One region of the Brevibacillus parabrevis genome, then DNA from elsewhere that is predicted to be linked to it. Evidence: riboswitches for the same ligand, from Rfam matches in the RefSeq annotation. Region 1 holds a riboswitch; each other region holds the start of a gene.
What was found. A riboswitch is a leader RNA that binds a small molecule or an ion and turns the genes downstream of it on or off. The one in region 1 is predicted to bind S-adenosylmethionine.

Region 1 (4,558 bases):
GGTAGCGCAACTCTTCTGCCGACAGCTCGCTGACAACATGCAAAAACGATTCGAGATCGGCAAAAGGCTGGTGGTGGAGCAGTTGCAGCAACGTCTTCCAAGTGTTGTGCCTTTTGGCGTAATCAACCTCAAGCTGGACGGATTGCGGAAGCGCGCTCAGCATTCTGCTCCAGTGCTCAGGCGGATGCTCCAGCGTGTGGTGAATTTGATCGTAAGTGGCGACGGCGATTCCGAGTGCGGCTTCAAAAAGCGGTGAGCAAGCGAAGTCGAGCTGGTAGGTGGTGCGTGCACTGCCGATGTTCCATATTTTCAAAGCGGATCACCTTTTCCCCATTTTTTTCATAGATCAAATTCTAAAATATCCGAACTGTTAATTCAAGTTATTTCGAATGAATAGTTCAATGATTTTCGCATCTGTTCTTTTTTTTCTGCTGATTTAGTTGAGACTATCCAGTGAAAGACACAAAAAAACGAAAAAAACCACTTCCCTGACGAGAGTGGTTTTTTCGTTTTCGCTTGAATGAAAAGGTATGGTGTTGTAGGAAAACCTATACCTTGCTCACGGCAACAGCTGCTTCCAAAGCTTGCTTCAAATCGCCGATGATGTCTTCGATCGCCTCTGTTCCGACAGACAGACGGATCAATCCGGGAGTTACTCCTGCCGTTAATTGTTCCGCTTCGTTCATTTGCTGGTGCGTCGTGCTCGCCGGATGGATAACGAGCGACTTGGAGTCGCCTACGTTTGCCAAATGAGAGAAGAGCTTTACGGATTCGATCAATGTTTTGCCTGCTTGCACGCCGCCGCGGATGCCGAAGGTGAGGATGGCGCCAGCGCCTTTTGGCAAATATTTTTGCGCGAGTGCGTAGTTGGCGTCGCCTTCAAGACCTGGGTAGCTGACCCATTCCACTGCCGGATGCTCGGCGAGGAATTTCGCTACCGCGAGTGCGTTTTGGCTGTGGCGCTCCATGCGCAGGTGGAGTGTCTCCAGACCTTGCAGGAACAGGAAAGAGTTGATAGGAGCTACGGCAGCGCCGATGTCGCGTTGCAGTTGCACGCGCGCTTTGATGATGTAGGCGAGCGGGCCGACTGCTTCTGTATAAACGACTCCGTGATAGCTTGGGTCTGGCGTCGTCAGACCAGGGAATTTGCCGTTGTTCCAGTCGAATTTGCCGGAATCTACGATAATGCCGCCAATCGCCGTGCCGTGTCCGCCGATGAATTTGGTCGTGGAGTGAACGACGATGTCAGCTCCGTGCTCGAACGGACGGGTCAGGATTGGCGAAGCGAATGTATTGTCGACAATCAGCGGCACGCCGTTTTCGTGCGCGATGTCCGCAATTGCCTGCAAGTCGGCCACGTCGATGCGAGGGTTGCCGATCGTCTCGCAAAAGAGCGCCTTGGTATTATCGTTGATGAACGCGCGGAAGTTGTCCGGATTGGACTGATCCACAAAGTGTACTTTGATGCCCAGGCGTGGCAGCGTATGGGCAAAAAGGTTGTACGTCCCGCCATACAAACTGCTAGATGCGACAATCTCGTCGCCCGCTTGCGCAATATTCAAAATCGAGAAGGTGATGGCTGCCTGACCGGAAGAGGTTGCCAGCGCACCTACGCCGCCTTCGAGCAGAGCGACGCGCTTTTCAAATGCGTCTTGGGTCGGATTCATGATGCGCGTATAAATGTTGCCGAACTCTTTCAAAGCAAACAGGTTGGCAGCATGCTCCGTGTCACGGAAGACGTAGGAAGTCGTTTGGTAGATCGGAACCGCGCGCGAGCCTGTTACCGGGTCTACCTCCTGTCCGCCGTGTACGGCGAGCGTTTCCGGTTTCCATTGTTGTTGGTCAGACATGATCATCTCTCCTTTTTATATGGGGGTAAGGAAATAAAAAAACGGAGCGTTCTCCTGAGTAGAAGAAGGCTCCGGCTATGCACGGGTGTGCGTTCATCTCTCAGAATCTATGGATTCTGCAGGAATTAGCACCGCGCAAGACTCGCTTGCTGGTTGCCGGGTTTCATAGGGCCTGTCCCTCCACCGCTCTTGATGAAAATGTAGCTTTCAGTTGTTGTCATAATTGTATGAAAAACCATACTTCGCTGTCAACATCAAATGATTAAGTTATCGGGGTGGATTTTGTGGATTTTAAAGATTTACCCGTTCATGCTGTTGCCCATAAGATCCAGAGAGCCTGTCTGGTAAGCTCTGTTTACATGGTTTGTATGAGGGTTTCCTTCATCTGAAACCAAATGAGTTGCCTTACGAGATTGTTTTCCTTTTTTGGCATACAAGAGGACCGCAGCCAGAGTGCAAACAGCCAAAATTCCAAGGACATACATCATAGAAATAACTCCCCCTCACGCTAAGCTTCATCAATTATCAGCGTTCTTTTTCATGAACTGGCAGACATGGTTTTTTACTTGTAATTTTATAATTTTATGGTCATTTTTGTAAATTCTTTGAACTTGCAAGCAACCGAGCCTTGCTGTCACAAAATTGCCCCTATATCTCGGCGCTTTCGCAGCTCCCGCCGTTAGAAAACGCCTGGGGCCTATGATATGATGGAAATGGCAGAAAACGACTAAACGATTGTACATATAGGAGGAAAAAACGCGATGAGCCATGGCGTGAAGGAAATTACACCACAAGAGCTGCTGGAAAAGCTCGCGGCAAAAGAACAGCTTCAGGTGATTGATGTACGCGAGGTGGAGGAGTGGAACGAAGGCCATATCAAAGAGGCCAAGCTGATTCCGCTCGGCTTTTTGCCGCATCGCACCGACGAGCTGGACAAAGACATTCCGGTCATCATGGTGTGCCGAAGCGGCGCACGCAGCCACCGGGCAACTGAATATTTGTGTGAGCTTGGCTTTGACGCTGCCAATATGGTTGGCGGAATGCTGGCATGGCCTGGGGAAAAAGAAGTCTAGAAAGACAGAGAAAATGTGCGCTGCTCGCCGCTGCAAGCAAAGCGGGATGGCGCATGAGATGTGCAGGGGAGGCAGGAAATCGTGAGTGAAGGAGCACAGCAACAAGGGTCAGCGTTGCAGCGCCATTGGTTTACGGTGCTGGCAGGCTTGATTATCCTTGCGATTGTAGGTGTGTTCGGCTACAAATACTTGGCAAAAGATCCGATTCCGGTGATGAAGCCGATCGCGGACTTTTCGTTGGACAACAGTGACGGAACTTCCTATACGTTCTCGCAAGGCAAAGGCAAGGTGCGCCTTGTCGAGTTCATGTTTACCAATTGCCCTGATATTTGCCCGGCAACGACGTACAACATGTCCAAGCTTCAGGATCAGTTGAAGGAGAAAAAGCTGTTCGGCGACAAGGTTGAGTTTGTCTCGATCACCTTCGACCCCGACTTTGATACGGCTGAGGTTTTGCAGCAGTATGCAGCGAAGTTCAAGGCTGATCAAAGCGGCTGGAAGTTTTTGCGCGGAGATGCCCAGGCGGTGGAAAAAGTAACGAAAGACTTCGGGATCGCGGTACTGAAGCAGCCTGATGGTTCCTTTGCCCACACCGCACGCATGTTCCTCGTCGACGGTGACGGCAACATGCGCCGTGCTTACGGCATGGCGGCGGACATGGACATGGAGCAAATGATGAAAGAAATGGAACAGCTCGCTGACTAGACTCAGACGGTTTCTTCGTACGTGATGTTCACGACTCGTTCCGTTTGGTTTTCAAATTCAATATGCACAAGAAGCGCCCACCTGCGATTGCCCTGCTGGAGCAAGAGCTTGAACGTCTCCTCTGACGTGGTGGGCGTTTTTGCTATGCGCCCGACATGCAAATAGTCTACGATTTGCGCGTGCGGATATTTTTGCATCGTTTCCTGCATCGCCAATCTGCCCCATTTGGCATATGGCGGCTGGGCATTTGCTGGGGCATACTGGAAAAAGAACAGCAGCAAACTTGCGGCCAGTGTAGCGAGAAAGCTGCGCGTGAGGAACATGTTCATGGAAGAATGCATGGCGGAGGCTCTCCTTTTTCGTGTTGGAAAACGGGCTTGCCATGTAGTCTGAAGTCTTTTTAAAGCGGTCATTCGTAGAAAATCCTTACACGTGCAAAAGGGGGCTTGCGGCCGGAGCAGTCGCTTGATGCCCAGCTTTTGCTCGAGTTGGAGATACCGCGTATCAGTTTTCTAATATTGACCGAAGATGAATGTGTGGAATTAACAAGACAGGATGAAACGAACGCCTCGCGTTGTGTTACAATAAGAATGGCATGCTTGGTTCGGGTTCCCAAAATCATGCACGATGAAGTTAGGAGGAAAGAGTTTGAGCGACGTTAAGATTTTCGCAATGGGCGGCCTCGGCGAGATCGGAAAAAATATGTATTGCGTCGAGTATGAGGATGAAATTATCATCATTGACTGCGGGGTGAAGTTCCCCGAAAATGAAATGTTCGGTATCGACCTGGTCATCCCCGATATTTCCTATTTGGTGGACAACCAGCACAAGATTAAAGCACTTTTGTTAACGCACGGACATGAGGATCACATCGGAGCGATTCCTTATATTTTCAAACAAATTAACGTGCCGATCTACGGTGGTCGTCTG
Region 2 (4,558 bases), 2.7 Mb from region 1:
TACTACAACGACATCTGGCTGGAAGTGCGCAGCCCGAAAGCGGATGAGCAACTGGTCAGCGTGAGCGCCCAGACGAAAAGCGACAAGGTGTACATCAAAGGTCTTGTGACACCGGACGTGACCAAGGTGGTCGTGACCAAGCCGAACGGTGATATCATCGAGACGGTGCCGACCAGCGAGCACTCGTTTACCGTCAGCTTCCCTGCCGTCGGTACGTCCGCCGAGCAGTATGTGACCGTTCAGGCTTTTGCGGGAAGCGTGCTTGCCGACACGGAGAAAGTAAAGCTCGTAGCGCAAACGGAAGAGGACAAAAACAGGCTGCTCCATATGTTCACGGTTTATGACGCGAAAAAAGCAGAGTGGCAAGTCAAAGGGATTGTCAAGCACGGGGCGGAGCGGGTTGTCGTCACGTATAACGGCGTGCGAAAAGAGGCCAGCCTGAAAAAGCTGCTCGATAACGTCGACAGCTTCAGTGTGACTTTCGAGAATCCGACGACGGATGCCAAGAGCAGCAAGGCTGTGATCGAAGTGTATGAGGCCGGGAAAAAGGTGGACGAGGACTCGATTGCGATTGAGCCGAAAAAGACACCGGACAACAATCCGGCAGTAGACTACAGCATTGCGGGCACAGCTGTGCACGACATAAAGAAAAAGCAGATCGAACTGAAAGGTACCGTCAAGGGCTGGGACAAAAAGCAAAAGGCGAAGCTTTTCGCGATTAAACCAGACGGCAAGAAAAAAGAGATCAAGCCCAATGACAAGGGCGAGTACACGCTGGAATTGACGTACAAAGATCGCTCGTACACGGCCAAAGCGATTCAGCTTGAACTGTATGTAAAAGACAAGCTGGTCAAGCAAGCAGACATCGTCCTGAGCACGAAGGTCATCGTCGCGCCGCCTGAGCATGATGAGGATGAGAAAAAGCACAAGCATCCGAATGGCAAAGCGTACGGCTTCTGGAAGAAACACGATGGCAAATGGGACGATGACGATCGGGACGACGATGACCGCGATCGTGACGAAGATGACGACGATCGTGACAAAAAGAAAGACAAGTAGCTGCTGTTACGGCTGTTTGTAAGTCTGGACGTAATCGACCAGTTCGCGGATGTAGTCGCCGAGGATCGGGATCGAGAGAAATTGTGTCAGTAGCGAACCGAGCAGTGCGAGAACGATAGCAGTCCCAATCGTCAAACCAAGACCCCGGGCAAGACCTGCGAGGAAATTGATCCAGAGCAGCTTGCGCGGGGCTGTGTAATTTTGGATGACATCAGCAAGCCGGATATCCTCCAAAAACATGGCGATCTTATCCATGCGCTCGTTCATTTTCCGCACTTCCTGAAGCTCGTGGAGGACTTGATCTATTTTGTGCATGAGCCGATCTGTAGGCGTAGGAGCCACTTGTTTCAACCTCCTTGTTCCTGGAAGCATTGTTTTCTACCAGTTTAGGGAAAAAGCCGACCAGAATCAAGGCGGGGAGGAAAGGTTTGCCTCCGGCTTGCGGGAGGGGTACAATAGACGTACAAAAGTATACGAGGAGGCATCCGAATGGCTGAAACCGTATCCCAAACCTTATCGGAAGAACTGTTCGCGCTCCTGCAAAAAGAGCGCTTTGTGACGTTGGCCACAGTCGATCACGAGACAGGTGCGCCATCCGTCAGTTCCTTGTCCTGGACTTTTGCTGTGAACAGCGGACTCATCCGTTTTGCTGTAGACAGCCGCTCCCGCATTCTCGCCAATATCGCCAAAGAACCGCAGGTCGTGCTGCATTTGATCGGGGCAGGCTCTTCTTTTGCGATCAACGGGCGCGCCGAGCTGAAGGCAGAACGGCTGGAAGGGGTTCCCCTGAAGCTTGCGATGGCGGAGATTGCGATTGACTCTGTCAGAGACGTGATGTTTTACGGTTCGCGCATATCCGTAGAGCCTCAGTACGAAAAGACATACGACAAAAATGCCGCAGCGAAGCTGGACAATCAGGTCATGGACGCCTTGAAAAAAGCGTAGGCGCGGTTGTCACACTCTTGTGGAAAATCTTGTTGACAAGAAACAGCGCTATCCTTTAGTATTAGGTCATTCAAATTGAATAGCAAACTTCTTATCCAGAGAGGCGGAGGGACTGGCCCGATGATGCCCGGCAACCAATCACCTGTATGTTCGTTCATACGGGGAGATAATGGTGCTAATTCCTGCAGAGTTTTTTAACTCTGAAAGATGAGAAGGTCTTGCTTACGGCGACGTAAACAAAGCCTTCTTTCAGAGGAAAGGGGGCTTTTTTCATGCCCCTCGACATCATTGGAGGGAGAGAATTACGGTATGAGACTGGAAACAAAATTGATTCAGGCAGGCGTAGGCAAAGATGAGAAAACGGGTGCGGTGAGCTTCCCCGTCTACTACGCTACCGCTTATCGCCATCCGGCGCTGGGACAGAGCACAGGTTTTGACTATACGCGGACGGCGAATCCTACCCGTTCTGTTTTGGAAGAGACAATCGCTGAGGCAGAGGGAGGCGATGCCGGCTTTGCCTGCGCGTCCGGGATGGCGGCAGTCCATACGGTAATGGGGTTGTTTTCCCAAGGCGATCACCTCATCGTATCGCTCGATTTGTACGGCGGGACGTATCGCTTGTTTGAACAAGTGCTTTCCCGTTACGGGCTTGCTTTTACTTACGTAGATTTGCGCGATCTGGAAGCGGTGAAAAAGGCGCTGCGCGCAGAGACGAAAGCGATTTTCGTCGAGACGCCGACCAATCCGCTCATGCAGATTACAAATATTCGTGAAATAACCAGCCTGGCCAAGCAACACGGGCTTCTGACGATTGTAGACAACACGTTCATGACTCCGTATTGTCAACGCCCGCTAGAGCTTGGGGCTGATGTGATTTTGCACAGCGCAACGAAGTATTTGGGCGGACACAACGATGTGCTGGCAGGGTTGATCGTTACAAAGGGCGAGGAGTTGTCGGAAAAAATCCGGTTTTTGCACAATTCGATCGGCGCCGTGCTGGGGCCGCAGGATAGCTGGCTTCTGGTGCGCGGCATGAAAACGTTGGCGCTGCGCATGGACAGACACCAGTCGAATGCGCTCGCGGTAGCGAAAAAGCTGAAAGAACATCCAGCCGTTGCCGAAGTGTTTTATCCCGGACTGGAAGAGCATCCCGGGCATGAGATTCAGGCGAGCCAGGCGAGCGGATACAGCGGCATGGTTTCGTTCCGGGTACGCTCCCAGGAGCAGGTGGGCTTGTTTCTGCAAAATTTGCGCGTCGTCTCCTTTGCGGAAAGTCTTGGCGGGGTAGAGTCGTTGTGTACGTACCCGGCGACACAGACTCACGCAGACATCCCCGAGGAAGTGCGGGCGTATGTCGGCGTGTGCGATCGATTGCTGAGGCTTTCGGTGGGGATTGAACATCCGGATGATTTGATCGCTGATTTGTTTCAAGCGCTGGATGCAAGTCTCGTCGTTGGGGGGGCTGTTCGATGAATTTCGCGACAAAAGTTTTGCATGGCTCCACAGGCATCGATCCGTTTACAGGTGCGTCGTCGGTTCCGATTTACCAGGCTTCCACTTTTCATCAGTTTGATATCGATCAGCCGGGCACATACGATTACGCCCGCTCGGGGAACCCGACGAGACATGCGCTGGAAGAAGCGATCGCCGCACTCGAAGGCGGAGCGCGCGGGTTCGCCTTTTCTTCCGGCATGGCGGCCATTTCCAGTGTGTTCATGCTCTTTTCGGCGGGCGATCATATCGTGGTCGCGGAAGATGTGTACGGCGGCACTTTCCGTTTTCTGACGAGAGTGCTGTCGAGAATGGGAATCTCTGTCACGTTTGTGGATGCGACACAAACGGAAGCGGTGCGCGCGGCGATCACTCCGGCTACCAGAGGGGTCTATCTGGAAACTCCGTCCAATCCGACGTTGAAAGTGACCGATATCGCTGCCGTTTCCGCCATTGCGAAAGAGCATGACCTGCTCGTCATCGTGGACAATACGTTCCTGACGCCGTACTATCAGCGGCCATTGGAGCTGGGGGCGGATATCGTCATCCACAGTGCAACCAAGTTTATCGGCGGCCACAGCGACGTTGTTGCAGGTCTGGCGGTAACCCGCGATGAAGCGCTCGGCGAACAGCTGTACCTCATCCAAAACGGCATGGGAGCCGTTCTCGGCGTTCAGGATTGCTGGCTGGTCATGAGAGGGCTGAAGACGCTCAAAGCGCGTCTGGATGTCAGCACGAAGTCTGCCGGAGTTTTGGCGGAATGGCTTTCTTGCCACCCCGAAGTGAGCCGCGTCTACTATACAGGCTTGGCTGAGCATCCGGGACATCTCGTTCAGCAAAAACAGGCGAGCGGCCACGGCGCCGTATTGTCTTTTGACGTCGGGAGCCGCGAGCGGGCAAAAGCGTTGTTTGACCGCGTAAAGCTGCCGATTGTAGCGGTCAGTCTTGGCGCGGTGGAGACGATTCTCTCGTATCCGGTCATGATGTCGCATGCGGCGATGCCAGCAGAGGAGCGGCAAGCTCGCGGCATTACAGACGGTTTGATCCGGTTGTCCGCAGGTCT
Region 3 (4,558 bases), 2.8 Mb from region 1:
AAGCAGCAGGGATCGATGCGGTCAACCTGGCAAACAACCATTCGATGGATCAGGGCGTGGCCGGATTGCTCGACACGTTTGACGCGCTTGCCAAAAACGGGATCGCTTACCTCGGCGGCGGCAAAGACTCTGTGGAAGCCTTCACTCCCGTCGTGGTGGAGCGAAACGGCATCAAGCTCGCCTTGCTCGGATTCAGCCGGGTCATTCCCGAAGTCAGCTGGTTCGCCACGGAGAAACAGCCTGGACTGGCTGGCTCCTATGATTCCGCCAAAGCCGTCCAAGCGATTCAACAAGCAAAGGCACACGCTGATCTCGTCGTCGTGATCGCCCATTGGGGCAAGGAACGGGAAGACTTTCCCGTCGATCACCAAAAAGAATTGGCCAAAGCTTACATTGACGCAGGAGCAGACTTGATCGTCGGTGGTCATCCTCACGTCCTGCAAGGCTTTGAACGCTACAACGGCAAGTGGATTGCCTACAGTTTGGGCAATTTCATTTTCACCCGCTCGACGGAGCCAAAAACGTGGCAGACGATGGTACTGCAAGCAAGCTGCACAAAAGACGCTTCCTGTGAACTGACGATGCTCCCGTTCCATGCCGAGCTGGGACGAGCGGTACCGATGAATGACACGGATGGGGCAGCGCTTCTGCAACGAATCGAATCACTGTCGGAAAACGTTCAGATTGAAGCCGATGGTCACGTACAGGCACGCTCATGATAAATGAGGCGTGCCCGTTGCCTTTTTTGGCGAAACTTTTCCATATTGCTTTCGTAGACCATAGTAGAACCACTTTTTCCAGCGAAAAGGAGGCGGCACATATGACCGGATTGATTATCACCGTATCGGCGATCGGCCTTATTATACTCTGCAGTTATTTCATGACCAAATGGGAAAAAGTCGTCTTCCCCGGCAATCAGAAAAACGGGCCTTCAGATACCGATCAACAGCTCTCGGATAAAAAAAGCAAGTAGAAAGGATCAGCGCTGATCTAGACAGACTGCGAGCTATGCCGATTCGATCAGCGGGAAGCAGCGCACGGAAAGTCCGAAGTCACTTTTCAGCACTTGCTCATGCTCTGCGCGAATACCTGTAACGATCAAGCCCGCGCGCAGCACACCGCCCAAGTCGAATTGCACCTTCAATTTCGTCACGTTCACGCCAGCCTCCCGCAAGAAATGCAGCACGCGATCAGGTGTGGCGGCGATACACGAGCCTTCCAAATAACACAGCACCCGTTCGTCTTGCCCTTGCTCCAACTGAGCCGCGGCATTTTTTTCTGTCCAAACAGGATGCGGCGTAAATGGCTGGGTCAACAAGTAAGCCAAATCTTCAACGACAGCGCTTGCGGTCGGCAGTTCGCCTGCACCCCGGCCCGTAAACAACAGGTCGCCCACGATGTTCCCGGAGAGCTGCACCGCATTGAACGCATCCTGGATTTGCGCCAACGGATGGGCAATGGGCAGCACAGTCGGCTGAACCGAGAGGCGGATGCCTTGCTCGGCTTTTTGTGCCTGGGCAATCAGCTTGATCCGGTAACCCAGCTCACTTGCGATCCGGATGTGTCCGGCAGACAAATCGGCGATTCCTTTACGCACGACATCCGCAAGCGGCAACGACTCCCCGTACACAAGCTGCGCAAGAATGTACAATTTGTACATGGCATCGAAACCTTCCACATCCGAACGCGGATCAGCTTCCGCATAGCCCAGCTCCTGCGCCTGCTTCAGCACTTCCTGATAAGAGAGCTGTTCCGCCTCCATTTTCGTCAAGATGAAGTTCGTCGTCCCGTTGAGAATACCGCGAACTCCTTGGATGTCATTTGTGCGCAAAAACTGCCGCAGCACGCTCAAAATCGGAATCCCGCCAGCCACGCTCGCTTCATAAGCCAGATGCACCTGATGCTGGTTAGCCAGATCGACAAGCTCAGGGCCGCGTTTGGCGAGCAGCTCTTTGTTCGCCGTTACCACATGGCAGCCTTTTTCAATCAGGGCACGCACGTAATCATACGTAGGCTCGACACCGCCCATTACCTCCACGACAATGTCCACATCGCTTTTTAGCACATCCTCAAAATCGGTAGTCAAAAGCGCAGGATCAACCTGAACCGCCCGTTCTTTTTCCGAATCGCGAACCAATGCTTTGACAATCTCGATCCGTTTGCCCAACCGCTGCGCCAGCTTCTCCTGTTGCGAGCGAATCGTTTTGATGACGCCGCCCCCTACTGTTCCCAATCCCAGCAATCCTACTTTGATTACACCTGCGCTCATTATTACCACCTCATGTCATGTTTTGGAAAAATAAGAAAAACCTTCTTGCTAAGAAGAAGGTTTGGCATCAAGGTCCTTCTCCTTATCTCCCAGAACGATTTTCGTCCTGCAGGAATTGGCACCTTGTCACAAACTGCGTAACGGTTGCCGGGCTTCATCGGGCCAGTCCCTCCACCTCTCTAGATAAAGAAAACTATGAATTTTTGTTCTTTGCTAGATGTCAGTTCTCTCTTGTCTTTGAAATTGGGCAAATGTTTGCCTCGTTCCCACTTTTTCATACATAAAAAACCTTCTCCGCTAAGAAGAAGGTTCGTCTTGACTGCTACGAGGCACCCGCTTCTTATCTATCGAGACGAAACGTCCCGCAGGAATTGGCACCTTGTCGCAAAAGCAACGGTTGCCGGGCTTCATCGGGCCAGACCCTCCACCTCTCTGGATAAGAACTATGATTTGCTATTGAGCCTATTCTAAGAAATTCCAATGCATTCGTCAACACAATTCTTTTTGTTTGCTGACAAGACTCGCAAGCAGGAAGAACGGACGGCAACTCCCTCAGCAAAGCAGCCGTTTCCACGCGCAAACACACTTTCCACCTCCGCCGTGTTGCAGCAAGCGCACGTAACGATTCCTGCTTCGCTTTCCTCCGGCACCTCTTTTTCTTCAACATAGCCGCACCATGGACATATGAAAAGCTGAACCACGCCACTCCCTCCTTTTTCACGGCGACAATCTGGCAACGATATCCTTAAAAAGGCTCCGGTTCGCAAGCTTGCGATCCCTCACATTCGTACAAGATCTAGTCAAGTTGAATTTAATCGCGAGTCATCGTAGCCTCTTTGACAGGTAGATCAACCGCGAGACGCCCTGGTCCATTCGACGAACCGCTGCAAGCGAGAGGCAGCTTCAGCTCAGCTCTTTCGATTTTAGCCGCTTCTATCGCGAAGCTACTCCAGCGCCTCGATTAATCGCATCAATTCCGAGACAAGTTGCCCCCTTCGACAGACCACACCAATCCCCCAAACAAAAAAAGCATTTTCCGACGACCGATACGATCGTTAGAAAATGCGCAAGCAAAGAGAAACGTATTCGTCCCCCTGCTGTCATGGCGAGTCCTCTAACACCTCCCTATCTCCCGTAGGTCCATCAGTGTCGTCGAAACAGGCAGGTCTCCTGACTTTGGGATCATCGTCTGGCGCTGCCTTCCCCATCCAAGTCTGGACAAGTGGCCTGTATGCGCAAAACTCCCCTCTTACAGTGGCGGGACCGTGTCGGATTTGCACCGAGCTTCCCTATTATCCTTGCGGCGATATACCTCAAGGAACCTGTTCCCACATATGAAATTGGAAAAATCACTACTGTTATTGTACCCTACCATTGCCGAGATAGGGAGGGCAAGTTGCGAGCGGCAGCGAAAAGATAGCGAGGAACACGCAGCGACAGCTGGAAAGCGAAAAACGAGAAACGAAAAGCGAGTAACAAAAAACGAGAAACAGAAAATGAGCGACGGAAAACAAGCAGCAGAAAACAAGCAACGCAAAACGAGTAACGCAAAACGAGTAACGGAAGCGAGTAACGAAAAGCGAGTAACGAAAAGCGAGTAACGAAAAGCGAGTAACGAAAAGCGAGTAACGAAAAGCGAGTAACGAAAAGCGAGTAACGAAAAGCGAGTAACGAAAAGCGACACACAGAAAGCGAAACAGCGGGCTTCTCCCGGCTTACAGCGAATACCGTTCCCGCAAAATTCTACAGTGGTGCGCCTCGTGTCCGGCGATAATATAGGCCAATGTGCGTGCCGACAGCTTATTGCCATTTGCTGTGCCCGTTCTCGTCCACGCCTCGGCAGCGATCCCCCGCAGTTGGGCCAGCGTCGACTGTCGCACAGCGTTGTATTCTGCGAGCAAATCCGTCAGACTGCGCTCCTGATAGAAGCCTTCTGCTACATACGTATTTTCATCGAACCCCGCCAGCTCAGTCTGATCCCCTCTGGCGATTCTCAGCAAGCGATAGCTCATGATTCGCTCGGTATCGATGATATGGCCCAGCACTTCTTTTACCGTCCATTTGCCCGGAGCGTAGCGATAATCGATTTGTTCCCCTGTCAATCCGGCGAACATCTCCCCTGTCTGTGCTGCCTGTTGTTCGAGAATCGTCAGCAGATCACCTTCTGGCACTTGACTGACGTAGGTAGCAAAATAATCTTGGTACTCCTCCCGGTTTGGGCGAATCAGCATGCTCATGTCCTCCTCGGCTTCTCTCTATTTATCCTTCTTGCCAGCCTTCAAACAGCAG
Region 4 (4,558 bases), 1.3 Mb from region 1:
ATAGCCTTGTACGAGAAAATAGGCTTCGCCGTCTGTGACCAGTCGATTTTTCTGGAACAAAAAGCTCATGACCACAAGCGGTCACATCCAACTTCGCTGAAAAACGTCGAGGCGTCTTCCACAGAAGAAGGCGTGCTTTCCGCTTTGCAAAAGGAAGCAAGTCCGTCCTACGAATTGCTTGAAGGCATGCCGGATGACGTGTATTCATTGGACTTTTGGACCAAACCGCTTTGGGATATTCAGTGGAGAACGATTGAGAACAAGCAAGCGGTACTCGTCCGCGATGAGAACAAACAAGTAATCGGCTATGCCTTGTACAGACGGATTTTTGAAAACGGAAAACAAACGACAGCCTTGCTGTTTCAGTGTGAGGCAAGGCCGGAACGGGCCGACCGGGAGGCGATTGTCAGAAGTGCTCTTGCCCATGTCTTTTCGCCATGGGACAAGGAGCTGTATCGCCTCACGGTCAATTTGCCAGCTTCCAACGAAATGACCATCCGCATTTTGCAAAGGGCGGGTTTTGACGTGATGGCCAAGCAAGTATTCATGACCAGGTCGCTCGTTTAAGCCCAGATCACTCGACTGACGGCTAGGGTTGCGCGTGATACGGAAACGTGATCGTGAATTTGGTTCCGACTTTTGGCTTGCTGGACACGCTTACCGACCCGCCGAACGCGTGGATGACGTGATAGGAGTACGTAAGCCCGAGACCGGTTCCGCTTGTTTTCGTCGAGAAATAAATGGACCCGAGGCGTTTGATCTGGCCTTCGTCCATCCCGATGCCGTTGTCTTTGATGATCAGCATGGCGTTGCTTTTCTCAATGAACAGCGAGAGGGACACTTTGCCGTTGACCGTCTCCTCACAAGCTTCGATCGCATTTTTGATGAAGTTGACCAAGACTTGTTTGAACTCGTCGGGATTGGCCAGAATCGTGACAGGCTTTTCATAAGCTTGCAGCTCCAGCTCGACATTGTGCATATTGGCAAAAGGCAGCATGACTTCCCGCACGACGTAAAGCTGGTCGCATACGTTGATTAGCTCGGTGCGCTCCTTGAGCGGCTTGGACAAAGCGAGATACTCGGTCAGGATCGCTTCCGTCCGCTGGATTTCGTCCATGCTGATGCGGATGTACTGATCGGTTTTCGTAATATTCTCGGGATTTTCCTGGATCAGGCGCAAAAATCCTTTGACCGCTGTGAGCGGATTTCTCACCTCGTGAGCAAGCGATGCGGCGACATGGCTCATCGTTTCGATTTTTTCATTTTGGGCGTGTCGAATAAACAGTTCTTTGTCGGATACGCACTTGCTAAATAGCGACAACAAAAGCCAAATTCCGACAAAGTTTTGAACGGGGATCACGAACAAGTAGTAGGCAGGATGATGGGATACATAGGTGGGAAAGTATAGATAGGTCAACCCCAAAGCTACCAGGGAAAAGAGCGCGCCCGTCAAAAAAATATACAGTGTTTTCCGATAACTGGCTTTGTAACGCCGATACATCAGGAGGGAGATGGCAAAGGTGACAACCAGGGCAAGCAGCGCGAGCCAGATGCCTTCACCACCCAAATAATAGCGGTATAGCGCGGACTCGATCAGCAAGACCAGCGCGATCCGCACTCCCCCATAGACTAGGGCAAAAAATACGATGATGTGCCTGATATCGAAAATCACGCCTTCCGAGACGCTGGTCGCGAAGGTCATGGCCAGAAACATGCAAATCGAGCTGGTCACAAGAATGAAAGCGCGGCTGTAATTGCGCATTCGGTCGCGGTAATAAATATTGAACAGGACAAATGGCGTCAGAGCAAAAAACATCTGCAAAATTACTTCTTTTAGTAGAATCATCGGACATCCCCATCGCAAATTTGCATGGCTGCTTCAATCTACGATATTTCGACAAGAGCCTACACGATTCCTCCAAAATTTGGACGCGCCGACGGAATAAATTTAAAGGAGAAAAGTTTTAAAAACCTAGTTGACAGATGGGTAAAACACGGATTATAGTCTCTATATACTAATACAAAGGTTTCGAAAATAATAACTACTCTTATCCAGAGAAGGCTGAGGGAATGGCCCTATGACGCCCGGCAACCTAGCTGGCAAGATCAATGTCTTGCGAGCCAAGGTGCTAACTCCAACAGGTAGCGATACCTGACAGATAAGAGGCGCGAATCTTGTCGATCAAGCCTCTTTCATCTGTTGAAAGAGGCTTTTCCTTTTGGAAAGGGAAGGTCGTCGCCTCCTCGGCTTGCAGCACAACAAGGAACAAAGAAAAAGGGGGATTTTTCGATGAAAAAGAAACTGGGCCTTATCACATCACTCGTACTGGCAGTATCGGTGGCCTTGACCGCGTGCGGCGGCGGAGCCGATACGAAAAACACGGCGGCAAACGGCGCTTCCGGCGAAAAAGCGAAACGGATTGCCCTGATCATGCGCCAAAATGTAGGAACGTTTTCGGCTCAATACATTAACGGTGTGAAGCAGGAAGTCGAGAAAAACGGCGGAGAGCTGACAGTATTCAACGCAGATACGGATTTGTCGAAAATGGCGTCGAATCTTGACGCTGCGGTCAACCAAAACTTCGACGGCATCCTGATCGACCACGGTACAGCGGAAGCGTTGCAACAAGGTACGCAAAAAGCTGTCGACAAAAAAATCCCGGTCGTTCTGTTCGACACAGACATCAAGCTGCCTGGCGTGCCGATTGTCGAGCAAGACGACAACAAGCTGGCAGAACTGAGCCTGGAAAAGCTGGCGGCAGATTCCGGCGGCAAAGGCAACATCGTGAAAATTTGGGTGGCAGGCTTTGCCCCGATGGAAAAACGTCAGGTGACTTATGAAGCGTTCCTGAAAAAATATCCGGATATCAAGGAAGTCGCCGCTTTCGGTTCCGCGACAAACAACACGGCGCTGGATACCCAAGCACAGATGGAAGCCATCCTGAAAAAATATCCGAACAAAGGCGACATCACGGCTGTATGGGCATCTTGGGATGAATTTGCCAAAGGGGCAACCCGTGCGATCTTGCAAGCAGGCCGCACAGAAATCAAAGTATACGGCATCGACCTGAGTGATGAAGACCTGCAACTGATCCAGGAAGCAAATTCGCCATGGGCAGCGACTGCAGCCGTAGATCCATCGAACATCGGACGCACTCACGCAGCGGCTATTTTCCAAAAAATCAAAGGCGAGCAAGTGCCAGACAGCGTGAAGCTGAATCCGGTGCTGGTGAAACAAGAAGATTTGCCTAAGGACAAAAAAGTGACAATGGGCGACTTGTCCCAGTACGTGAAAGAGTGGGGCAAGTAAGCATATAGAGCTGGTTGATTTGGCTATTCCCGTTGATCAGTCAACGGGAATCTTGCTTATTTAAGGGGGGGCGAAAAGTGTCCAGCTTGCAGATGAAAGGGATTGTGAAGCAGTTCTCCGGCGTTCCTGCGCTGCGTTCGGTCGATTTTGAGGTCAAGGCTGGCGAGGTTCATGCGCTTTTAGGGGCGAATGGGGCGGGGAAAAGTACCTTGATGAAAATTTTGACGGGCGCGTATCAGTCTGACGGGGGGAGCATCACGATTGATGGCAAAGAGGTGTCGATCCAATCGCCCCAGGATGCGAAAGCTTTAGGTATCCAGTGCGTGTACCAGGAAGTGGATACGGCGCTGATCCCGTACTTGAGCGTGACGGAAAACATTTTGCTCGATCAGATTGTCTCGGCAGGCCGCAAAGGATTCATGAACTGGCCGAGCTTGCACAAGGAAGCGGAAAGCATTTTGCAGAGCTTCGGCTTTTCCATCCCTGTGCGCATGCTCGTCGAGGAATGTACGCTGTCCGAAAAGCAACTGATCCTGATTGCCCGCGCGACCGTGCAAAAAGCGAAGTACGTCATTTTTGACGAACCGACAGCTCCGTTGAGCACGAAGGAGAGCGAGCGGCTGTTTCTCATCATTGACCAGTTGAAAAAAGCGGGTGTCGGGATCATCTACATTTCCCATCGCCTGCCGGAAATTTTTGAGATATGCGACCGAATCACGATCATGCGGGACGGTCAACTGATCGTGACGAGCGAGACGTCCCACACGACGATGGATGAGGTCATCGGCAACATGCTGGGCAAAAGCTTCGAGGAAGAGTTCCCGAAAGTCGAAGTGCCTGTAGGCGGGGTGCTTCTGGAAGCTGCGGGAGTGGCTGGCGGCAAGGTTCGCCGCGCCGATTTGAGCGTTCGCGAAGGCGAGATTGTCGGGATTGTCGGGCTGGTTGGAGCCGGGAAGACGGAACTGGCGAGACTTTTGTTCGGAGCGGATACCGCCGAGGCGGGACAAGTCAGGCTGAGCGGCAAAGAGGTGCGGCTGCGGTCGCCGAAGGACGCTGTTGATGCGGGAATCGTCCTCGTACCGGAAGAACGGCGCAAAGAAGGCATTTTTGTCGAGGAATCTGTCCAGAACAACTTGTCTGTCTCCGCTTTGGAGAAGTGGTCGCGGCTCGGATTTGTCCGCAGAGGGGCAGAAGCGAAGCAGGCGAGGGAGCTGGTGAGCCGTCTGGGCGTAAAGACGGCAGACATCA

Region 2: linked by a shared signal. The riboswitch ahead of IRJ17_RS14625 (aminotransferase class I/II-fold pyridoxal phosphate-dependent enzyme) and the one ahead of IRJ17_RS01840 (homocysteine synthase) in region 1 are both predicted to bind S-adenosylmethionine.
Region 3: linked by a shared signal. The riboswitch ahead of IRJ17_RS15185 (homoserine dehydrogenase) and the one ahead of IRJ17_RS01840 (homocysteine synthase) in region 1 are both predicted to bind S-adenosylmethionine.
Region 4: linked by a shared signal. The riboswitch ahead of IRJ17_RS08075 (sugar ABC transporter substrate-binding protein) and the one ahead of IRJ17_RS01840 (homocysteine synthase) in region 1 are both predicted to bind S-adenosylmethionine.

What each region holds. Positions count from the first base shown of each region.
Region 1 is NZ_CP064090.1:397,031-401,588, reverse strand. It holds gene IRJ17_RS01845 (ArsR/SmtB family transcription factor) at 1-313, opposite strand, end outside; gene IRJ17_RS01840 (homocysteine synthase) at 549-1,850, opposite strand; SAM riboswitch class I at 1,941-2,049, opposite strand; gene IRJ17_RS01835 (rhodanese-like domain-containing protein) at 2,612-2,923, shown strand; gene IRJ17_RS01830 (SCO family protein) at 3,005-3,628, shown strand; gene IRJ17_RS01825 (YqzG/YhdC family protein) at 3,631-3,969, opposite strand; gene rnjA (ribonuclease J1) at 4,256-4,558, shown strand, end outside.
Region 2 is NZ_CP064090.1:3,056,865-3,061,422, forward strand. It holds gene IRJ17_RS14610 (hypothetical protein) at 1-1,059, shown strand, start outside; gene IRJ17_RS14615 (DUF5665 domain-containing protein) at 1,066-1,374, opposite strand; gene IRJ17_RS14620 (pyridoxamine 5'-phosphate oxidase family protein) at 1,549-2,004, shown strand; SAM riboswitch class I at 2,093-2,218, shown strand; gene IRJ17_RS14625 (aminotransferase class I/II-fold pyridoxal phosphate-dependent enzyme) at 2,314-3,477, shown strand; gene IRJ17_RS14630 (trans-sulfuration enzyme family protein) at 3,474-4,558, shown strand, end outside.
Region 3 is NZ_CP064090.1:3,175,068-3,179,625, reverse strand. It holds gene IRJ17_RS15195 (CapA family protein) at 1-719, shown strand, start outside; gene IRJ17_RS15190 (hypothetical protein) at 821-973, shown strand; gene IRJ17_RS15185 (homoserine dehydrogenase) at 1,007-2,269, opposite strand; SAM riboswitch class I at 2,349-2,459, opposite strand; SAM riboswitch class I at 2,607-2,712, opposite strand; cobalamin riboswitch at 3,413-3,610, opposite strand; gene IRJ17_RS15180 (DinB family protein) at 3,985-4,500, opposite strand; gene IRJ17_RS15175 (cyclase family protein) at 4,529-4,558, opposite strand, start outside.
Region 4 is NZ_CP064090.1:1,691,604-1,696,161, forward strand. It holds gene IRJ17_RS08065 (GNAT family N-acetyltransferase) at 1-567, shown strand, start outside; gene IRJ17_RS08070 (ATP-binding protein) at 590-1,846, opposite strand; SAM riboswitch class I at 2,046-2,166, shown strand; gene IRJ17_RS08075 (sugar ABC transporter substrate-binding protein) at 2,291-3,310, shown strand; gene IRJ17_RS08080 (sugar ABC transporter ATP-binding protein) at 3,388-4,558, shown strand, end outside.